Regions from separate parts of the Mesorhizobium sp. M0019 genome, predicted to be linked through region 1. Evidence: riboswitches for the same ligand, from Rfam matches in the RefSeq annotation. Region 1 holds a riboswitch; the other holds the start of a gene.
What was found. A riboswitch is a leader RNA that binds a small molecule or an ion and turns the genes downstream of it on or off. The one in region 1 is predicted to bind cobalamin.
Positions count from the first base shown of each region.

Region 2: linked by a shared signal. The riboswitch ahead of metE (5-methyltetrahydropteroyltriglutamate--homocysteine S-methyltransferase) and the one ahead of NKK47_RS13145 (CbtB domain-containing protein) in region 1 are both predicted to bind cobalamin.

Region 1 is NZ_JAMYVK010000014.1:123,395-128,206, forward strand. It holds gene NKK47_RS13125 (hypothetical protein) at 1-111, opposite strand, end outside; gene cobO (cob(I)yrinic acid a,c-diamide adenosyltransferase) at 585-1,202, opposite strand; gene cobU (bifunctional adenosylcobinamide kinase/adenosylcobinamide-phosphate guanylyltransferase) at 1,204-1,725, opposite strand; gene NKK47_RS13140 (CbtA family protein) at 1,718-2,500, opposite strand; gene NKK47_RS13145 (CbtB domain-containing protein) at 2,516-2,695, opposite strand; cobalamin riboswitch at 2,732-2,928, opposite strand; gene NKK47_RS13150 (aromatic ring-hydroxylating oxygenase subunit alpha) at 3,070-4,263, shown strand; gene NKK47_RS13155 (heparan-alpha-glucosaminide N-acetyltransferase) at 4,482-4,812, shown strand, end outside.
Region 2 is NZ_JAMYVK010000027.1:53,121-57,932, forward strand. It holds gene NKK47_RS19825 (helix-turn-helix transcriptional regulator) at 1-142, shown strand, start outside; gene NKK47_RS19830 (hypothetical protein) at 460-714, opposite strand; cobalamin riboswitch at 1,268-1,468, shown strand; gene metE (5-methyltetrahydropteroyltriglutamate--homocysteine S-methyltransferase) at 1,563-3,908, shown strand; gene NKK47_RS19840 (FMN-binding negative transcriptional regulator) at 3,862-4,239, opposite strand; gene NKK47_RS19845 (dihydrodipicolinate synthase family protein) at 4,258-4,812, opposite strand, start outside.

The DNA.
Region 1 (4,812 bases):
CTCGATAGCTTTCTCTAGCCGATTCTCGAGCGCATAAATGGATTCGCGTTCGTCAGCGGCACCAAACTGACCATCATTGAGAATAAGATAGACGATTACCGCCTGGTCCACGAACAATCTCCAGCTTCGCAAGCGACCAGAACTCTATCCCTGACATCCGGCGGCACTGAAACTCTACCGGATCGCCGACTTTCTGCTGATCGCACTGTTTGGGGTAATCTCGACGGTCGTAATTCTGTTGTGATCTTCGCCCGATCCCAGGCGAAACAAAAACCCACCATGCGGCGGGTCGTTGGAGCCAATTAGCACCATACCGAAATTAGTAGCATAGCTGCCGGCACAAAGCAAGAACAAAATAGGGCGCCTTCAGCCTTGAAGGTTCGCAGCTTAGTTCCAGCTTGGGTTCCTCGCCCCACGAAAGTGGGGAGAGGTGGCTCGGCGAAGCCGAGACGGAGAGGGGAACCGCGCTCTACGAAAGCCCCTCTCCGGCCGCTTCGCGACCACCTCTCCCCCCTTCGCGGCGGGCGAGGAACCCAAATCTTGAGAGGTCGAGACACCGCGCCTCTGCCTCCCCAGCAACCCCCTCAGAACTCGATCCCCTGCTGCGCCTTCACGCCGGCGGAGAAGTGGTGCTTGGTCACGCCCATCTCGGTGACCAGATCGGCCGCCTCGACCAGTGCCGGTTTGGCGTTGCGGCCGGTGACGACGACATGCAGGCCTTCGCGACGCGCCTTCAGCGCCGCGACCACCTTTTCGAGATCGAGGTAGTCGTAGCGCAGCGCGATGTTCAGCTCGTCGAGCACCACGAGGCTGATCGACGGCTCGGCCATCAGCTCCAGCGCTTTCGCCCAGGCAGCCTCGGCCGCCGCGATGTCGCGCTTCAGGTCCTGTGTCTCCCAGGTAAAGCCCTCGCCCATGGCGTGCCAGACGACACGGTCGCCGAAGGCGGCAAAGGCGTCTTTCTCGCCGGTGTGCCATTTGCCCTTGATGAACTGAACGACGCCGACGCGCTTGCCATAGCCGAGCATCCTGAGCGCCAGCCCAAAGGCAGCCGTGGTCTTGCCCTTGCCCGGTCCGGTGTTGACGATCAGCAGCCCCTTCTCGACCGTCTTGGCCGCGACCTCGGCGTCCTGCACCGCCTTGCGCTTGGCCATCTTGGCGCGGTGGCGTTCCTCGTCCTTGGGATCGATAGTATCAGCCATGTCATTTCACCTTGAGCGGCAGCCCCGCCACCATCAAAAGCACGGTGCCGGCAACAGCCGCGACGTCCTGGTTCAGCCGGCCGGCGGCGTCGCGAAACCGTCTTGCCAGCGCATTGTCCGGCACGATGCCCTGGCCGACCTCGTTGGACACCACGAACCACGGCCCACGCGGCCGCGACAGCACATCGGCCAGCCTCCGGCATTCGGCCTCGACATCATGGTCGGCCAGCATATGGTTGGTCAGCCACAGCGTCAGGCAGTCGATCAGCACCGGCTGGCCGTCAGGCAGCGCTCCGATCGCGCCGGCAAGGTCGAGCGGCGCATCGATGGTCGTCCAGCCGGCGCCGCGGCGCGAGCGGTGCAGCGCGATGCGCTGGCGCATCTCGTCGTCATAGGCTTGCGCCGTGGCGATATAGCTCCAAGGCGGCGGGCCGACCGTCACCAGGCTCTCGGCATGCGCGCTCATGCCGGGGCGCGCACCGCCGATGACCAGGGTCAGTGCCCCGGCAGCGCGGTCAGGCAAAGCTGTCGCGCAGGCTGGTCGCCGTGCCCGTGAAGCGTCCGCGCACCACGCCGACGACCGCGCCGAGCACCAGCCAGAACACCAGATTGGTCAGCGTCACCGCCACCACGAACTGGTGGTGCAGGCCTTCCGGGATCGCCGTCTCGAAGCTATCGGGCTGCGGCGCGCCGACGATATGCGGCGCAACGATCAACGCCACGGCAAGAGCCACCAGCGGCAGCGATCTGCGGAAGACGATAAGGCCGAGACCGGCCGCTGTCGCCACCACTGTTGCCCACCACCATATCTGGCGTTGGACAAGGTCGGCCGCCGGCATCGCCGGCAGTTCCGGCGGCAGGCCGAGGCCCGGCGCCAGCGTGAATGCGGCAAAGCCGGCCAGCCCCCAGAACAGGCCCTGGCGCCAATTGCCGATGCCGCCGGCGAATTCCGAAACCGCAACCAGGACCAGCGCAAAGCCGATGCCGGTGACGATATTGGCAACGACGCTGAAGCCGAAGCGTTCGAAACCGTCCGCCGGCGCCCAGCCTTCGTCTTCCGCCGGAGCCATTGCTTCAGCCGGTGCCGGCGCGGCGCTGCTCATAGCCGTCATGCCCGCGGCGTTTTCAGCCGGTGTCGCAGGTGCCGCGGCATGGTCATGGCCGCCGCCGGCCTGTTCGTAGACTTCCGCCTTTAGGATGAGCGGCACCGTGGCATAGGCTTGCATGCAGGCGAGAGCCACGCCGGCCACAAGCCCTGCGATCGCCGCGATGAACACGACGTTGCGAAACAGTGTCATGATGTCAGCCCCTTGTTAGTGGCAGGGAAAGCCCATCGAATGGCGATAGTCGTGCGCGGCATTGTGGACCGCATCGATATGCGAGAAGCCGACAAAGCCCATGACGAAAATGCCGAGGAATGCAGCAAGCGCCAGCTGCATGAGACGCGACTGCGAGGAGGCGGAAGCGCCGAGCGAAACGGAAGCGGTATTCATGTCTTGTCCTTTCGCCCTCCACCCGAGGGCATAGAAGTCAGTTTCCTGTCGCCGGCAGGTCTCCTGGCTCGCGGATCAGCGCCCTTCCCCACCTTCCCGAAGGCGAACCTTCAGTGGCATATGGAGAGGACTACCGCACACAGTTGCGGGGGCAGCCACGGCATTGGGCAAACAACTTGCCCTCACCGCATTCCCTCTTGGTTCCAAACGGAACCGACGACATCAGCGACTATAGGCAGAATCGCCGCGCCCGGCAAACCAAATTCCGCCGGATCGTGTGGCGAATGCGCCGCCTCGCCAAGCCCGGTCGGCCGGCGCCGCGATTGACAATTTTCGCAGCCGGGTGTCGGCTGGCGGATGGGGAGGAAGCCGGCATGCAACCCAGCCCGAATGAGCGCGGTCCCTACAACGGCCTGACGCGGGCCGAGCCGACGCTGCCGTCATCAGCCTATTGGGACATCGCGGCCTATCAGCGCGATCTCGAGGCCATCTGGTATCGCAACTGGCTGCTCGTCTGCCGCGAGGCCGACCTTGCCCAGCCGCTGGCTTTCAGGACGTTCCGCATAGGCACGCAGGAGGTCGTCGTGCTGCGCGACGAGACCGGCGAGTTGCGCGCCTTCCACAACACCTGCCGGCATCGCGGCTCGCAGCTTTGCCAGCAGAGCGAAGGACGGCTGAAGGCGCGGCTCATCACCTGCCCATACCATGCCTGGTCCTATTCGCTGCACGGCGATCTGGTGCGCGTGCCGTCGAAATCGCTGCCGGACGGCTTCGACAAGGCCGATCATCCGCTCTACCGGGTCGCGCTTTCGGTGTGGCGCGGTTTCGTCTTCGTCAATCTGGCGGAAGACGCTGCCGGCTCGGCTGAAACATCCTTCGATCCGGCATCCGGCAACCTCGCCAACTGGCCGTTGGAAACGCTGCTGAGCGGCCATGTGCTGCGCAAGGTGATAAACTGCAACTGGAAGGTATTTTGGGAAAATTTCAACGAGTGCCTGCACTGCCCCGGCGTCCACAAGGACCTGTCGCGGCTGGTGCCGATCTATGGCCGCGGCCTGATGGGCCGGCACGACGACCCCGAATGGGCGCGCCACGCCGACAATGACGCGCCGGAATTTGCCGGCGGCTTGCGGGCCGGGGCCGAAACTTGGTCGCGCGACGGGCGCGTCCACGGCTCGGTCTTTTCCGGCCTGACGCCGGGCGAGCGTGCCGCCGGGCAGACCTATGCCACCAGCATGCCGTCGATGTTCGTCGTCGGCCATGTCGACTATGTCAGGACCGTGCGGCTGGTGCCGCTTGGGCCGGAGCAGACCGAACTTACCGCCGAATGGCTTTTTTCGCCCGAAGCGCTCGCCGATCCGGCCGCCGATATCGACAACATCGTCGCCTTCGGTACCCAGGTGCTGGAGGAGGATGCTGATATCTGCGAGGTCAACCAGATGGGCCTGCGCTCGATGCGCCACAAGGCCGGCGTACTGATGCCCGAGGAATACGACTTGCACCGCTTCCACAACTGGGTGCGCGAGCGCCATGCGGCGCTCGAACATCAAAGCGATTTGGGCAGATAGCGCCAGGTGACGAAGCCGCAGGCCGCCGCCAGCAGGCCGAGTGTCGCGAAAACCGCGCCCAGTCCGAAAAACGCCAGCACGCCGGCCAAAGGCTTTCCGGCTCTGGCCTAAAGCAGCTCTGATGCCGACCGGTACCAACGCGACGCAAGGCCCTGCTTCTTTTGACGGTGGCAACCGTGATAGTCGTCTTGCCGGGGCTGAACCAAGACAGCGAGACCATGAGCATCGACACGCCGAGCGCAGCCGTTCAGGATCAACCGAAGTCGAAGCGCATCGCCGTTATCGACATTGCACGCGGCATCGCTTTGCTTGCCATGGCGAGCTATCATTTCACCTGGGACCTCGAATTCTTCGGCTACACCGATCCCGGCCTCACCGCCTTCGGCTGGTGGAAAATCTACGCGCGCTGCATCGCCTCGAGCTTCCTGTTCCTCGTCGGCATCAGCCTCTATCTCGCCCATGGCAAGAAAATCCGCTGGACCGGCTTCTGGAAGCGCTTCGCCATGGTTGCCGGGGCAGCGCTCGCAATATCGCTGGTCACCCGCATCG
Region 2 (4,812 bases), on a different contig from region 1:
CTTTGACGTTCCCCAGTGTAGTTTCGCCGAAGTGGAGGAAGAAGGTTACTACCGAGCGCGATACGCCAACCTTGATCGCGTCGCGGTGATGGAGGTTCCAAGCGACCGTTATCACAGATTGACCGCGCCCGAGGAAGCTTAGAACCATCCACGAAGGGCGCATGTTACATCTCGACCTTGCGTGGTGCGTTTTCAGTACGAGATGACGTTAAGCGTAGGTAGTGGCAGGTAAGAGTGCTCGACCAGAAGCTCAACTGCCTCCTCAATATCGCTGCCGATGTGCCGCAGGACACGTCCACGGGAGCGTGGATAGGCGTGAAGTTCCTGCACTCCACGGTCCGCTCTCCCATCGCCGGTGTGTGCCCGACGCCATCTTGTGGACGAGGTTGGCCGCCTGCACCCGGTTGTATTCCGGCTTGCGGTCCGCCTGGGCGGTCCGCCGCGATGGCTATCTCCATGTCAGTCGGCGCCGAACTTTGACTGCCCGCTGCTTTTGATGAATTTGGCGAGGTCCCGCGCATAATCACTCTTGGTCTTCTCCTTGAGGCCCTGTGTCGCGAACTTGTGGTCCAGCAGGGCAAACAGGTCCAAGTCCCCTTCCGCCTGTGGCGCTGGCTTGCCCTCACCGCCCTCGGTTTCCCAATTGGGGACCGCTTCTGCGCGCTGCACCGTGGCGATTGTCCGCCCAAGACGCATCACAAGATCGAACGCCAAACCGTGCGCGTGCACGACGATTTGCCGCTCAGGCCTCATTTGGACAGGACTTGAGCTGGCCCGGTGGTTTGAGCCGGGTTACCTTGAGCCGGTGGGCTGCGAACAAGCAGTTCGAGACATTGGCCTCGATCACTTCGCAACACGCCGCGCGCCTGGCCTCGGTGTGCTCCCCCCGAAATCGTTGTGTCATATCACCGAGGGCATCACGGCCAACAGCTTCCACATGGGCAACAGCCTCGCCATTGAGCCGAATATGGTCGCGAGCAGATCACCAACGAAGCGGGCGGAACCTCGGAGCCGAAGTTCGACGCCGAGGTGGTTCGCATGATGCGCTAAGCAGCACCACGGCGCTTGCCGGTATGTTTGCTGCCGGCAGCCGACGAACTCCTATCCTCTGGACAAGGGCGCCGTGCGTCATTGCTTTGATTTACCGGCCGCTCAAGGCTTCCACAGTTTTCGCTTTCGAGGCGACCTTTGGAACATGCCAACGGAAATTTAACATAACGACATAAACATTTCTTTATGCGGCGTTGACAAAGAAGCGAACTGCTGTAATTGTCTCCCGCGTCGTGGTTCTCCGTACGGCGCTGCCGCAGCGGAGCTAAGAGGGAAGCCGGTGCGATGCCGGCGCTGCCCCCGCAACTGTTAGCGGCGAGCCAACCCCACTCATGTCACTGAGGCGAATAGCCTTGGGAAGACGGGTAGAGGCTATGACCCCGCGAGCCAGGAGACCTGCCACGGCGAATTACGTCCACGGGCGGGGTGTCTCGGTGGCCGCTGCAGCCTGGCGTTCGTGCCGGCCTGCTAGCGCCTTCCTTGTCACCGACGCCCAACCATCGGGGTCTGGCATGACTGTCTCTCAGCAAATTCCTGTAGCAACGCTCGGCGTGCCCCGCTTCGGTCGTCGGCGAGAACTGAAATTCGCGCTTGAAAGCTACTGGTCCGGAAAATCGTCCGCTGCCGACCTTCTCACGACCGCGAAGGCGCTCCGTGCCGCTAGCTGGGAGGAGCAGCACGACCGCGGCGTGTCGAAAATCCCGTCGAACGACTTCTCGATCTACGACCATGTGCTCGACACCGCAGCCATGGTCGGCGCCGTTCCATCCCGTTACGGCTGGAATAGCGGCGAGGTTCCACTTGACATCTACTTCGCAATGGCGCGGGGCAACCAGGGTCAGACGGAGGATTGTCGACACGCTGGTCACCAGCAGGCGGCTCATCGGTCTGATGTAACCGCGATGGAAATGACCAAGTGGTTTGACACCAACTATCACTACATTGTGCCGGAACTCGACGATAATCAGACGTTCGCCCTCTCGTCGACGAAACCGGTCGACTACTTCCTCGAGGCTAAAGCTCTCGGCATTCACACACGCCCAGTCATCCTTGGACCGATCACCTTCCTCAAGCTGGCGAAATCGCCTGCCGAAGGCTTCGATCCCATCGCGCTCCTGCCGAGGCTGCTGCCCGTCTACGAGCAACTCCTGCAGAGGCTGAAGCTGTCGGGAGCCGACTGGGTGCAGATCGATGAGCCAGCGCTTGTCCTCGATCTGAACCCGAACGAACGAGCTGCGTTCGAATTCGCCTATGGCCAGCTGTCAAAAGCCGCGCCCGAGTTGAAAATCATGCTGGCTACGTATTTCGGGCCGCTGGGAGACAATCTCGAAACCGCGGTTTCTCTGCCCCTGGCCGGGCTGCATATTGATCTCGTGCGCGCTCCCGAGCAGCTGGAAACGGTGGGTCGGCTCGCACCGAAGGATCTGGTGCTCTCGCTTGGCTTGATCGATGGCCGCAACGTCTGGCGTGCGAACCTGCCCGCCATTCTCGACCGCATCAAACCGATCGTCGCCGGCTGGCCCTTGGACCGCGTCGAGATCGCGCCTTCTTGCTCGATGCTGCATGTGCCGATCGACCTGCGCATGGAGACGGAACTCGACGCGGACATCAGGTCGTGGCTCGCCTTCGCGGCCCAGAAGACCGACGAGTTGGTGTTGCTTGCCCGGGCCCTGTCCCAAGGCAGGGATGCGGTGGCAGGCGCGTTGAAAGCGTCTGCCGAGGCTGCCGCCACTCGCGTGACATCCACGAAGATCCATGACCCGCTGGTTGAGGGGCGGATCGCCAGCATTGACGACAGCATGAAGCGACGAGAGAGCGCTTTTGCCGAGCGCTCCAGAGTCCAGGCCGGCACGCTCGGACTGCCGCCGTTCCCGACGACGACCATCGGGTCCTTCCCGCAGACGCCGCAGGTACGCAGGGCGCGGGCCGCTCATGCGAAGGGCCAGCTGAGCTATGTCGACTACGAGACCTTCCTGAAGAAGGAGATCGAGGCTGCAATTCGCTGGCAGGAAGAGATCGGGCTGGACGTGCTGGTGCACGGTGAGTTCGAACGAAACGACATGGTACAGCATTTCGGCGAGCAGCTGTCCGGCTTCGCCTTCACCCAGCATGCCTGGGTGCAGAGCTATGGGTCGCGTTACGTGCGCCCCCCCATCATCTTCGGCGACGTATCGAGGCCCAAGCCGATGACGCTGCGCTGGTGGCAATTCGCCCAGTCGCTTACGGAAAACCCTGTGAAGGGAATGCTCACAGGCCCGGTGACCATTCTCAACTGGTCTTTTGTTCGCGACGACGTACCCCGCTCCGAAGCATGCCGCCAGATCGCGCTCGCCATCCGCGACGAGGTGACGGATCTCGAATGGTCCGGCGCAAGGATGATCCAGATCGATGAGGCCGCGTTTCGCGAAGGATTGCCACTGCGCCAGTCTGACTGGAAAGACTATCTCGACTGGGCTGTCGAATGCTTCCGGATCGCTTCAACGGGTGTAAAGGACGCGACTCAAATCCATACCCACATGTGCTACTCGGAGTTCAACGAGATCATCGACGCGATCGCTGAAATGGATGCGGATGTCATTTCGATTGAGACGTCGCGCTCGAAGATGGAACTGCTGGACGCCTTCACGAGCTCCAAATATCCGAACGAAATCGGTCCCGGAGTCTACGACATTCACTCACCACGCGTCCCGGAAGTCGGCGAGATTTCGGACCTCGTCATGCTTGCCCGCGACCGACTGTCGGATGCCCAACTGTGGGTAAACCCGGACTGTGGCCTCAAAACACGCAAATGGGAGGAGGTCCGCCCTGCCCTCATGAACATGGTCGCTGCAGCACGTGCGCTCCGGAAGAAAGTGTAGGCCTGAGGGTTTCCTGGTTGCTCACCATGTGGTGAGTTACCGGCTGCCGCATGTCGGCCTGTGAATGTGCCAAAACGCGATCACATCCTTTGAAAACGTCACTCGAGCGAGAATGTGCACTTCCTTCGGCACGTGTACTAATCGCGCAGGAGTAAAGGGTACCGTTTTCTCCCTGTGACGTGCCGAGTTCGAAGGGGATGTGATTGGCGTCGAGACCGCTCCGGCCATGGGTTATCAACATGCCAAGTGCGCTGTTCTCGATCAGTTCGTAAAGGACTTCTCGGCTCGGTTTATCGAAATGCGCGGGTACATATATGACAATTCCTTTCACGGGCCGCTGGGTTGGTGTTTACCGGCCGGCATCTGATGGCAAGCGTTCCAACGCGGCGGCGATCTGGCCCTTCGCTGCTGAGGGCAGAGGCAGGATGGGACGCGGGGGGTCGGCACGGCAAATGTCGAGCAATTCGGCAAGTGCATAGACGACGCGAAGGCTCGAGAACTCCTTGAAGAGGCTCCAGAGCGGGGCTAGCGCGGCATCGATCCGTCGCGCTTCGGCCGCATCGCCCTGCTGCGCCGCTGTGACGATCTTTGTGCAGACCTCGGGCAGGATGCCCGCGAGGACGCTGTACCATGTGTCAGCGCCAGCGATCATGGCCTCTGCGGCGTTCCAGTCGCCGCTGTAGCCGATCGAGAACCCTTCCGGCACAGTGCGCCTCTGGTCGGCCAGATGGCTCTTGATCGCATCGCCCTTGTCTGTCGGATTCTTGATAGCGACGATCCCCCGCACCTTTGCCAGGCGGCTGACGAGTGCTGGGGTGAAACGGAAATGCGTCGTTCCTGGATTGTCGTAGACGACAATCGGCAGGCCGCTCTCGCACGCCACCGTCGAGAAATGTTCGAACAC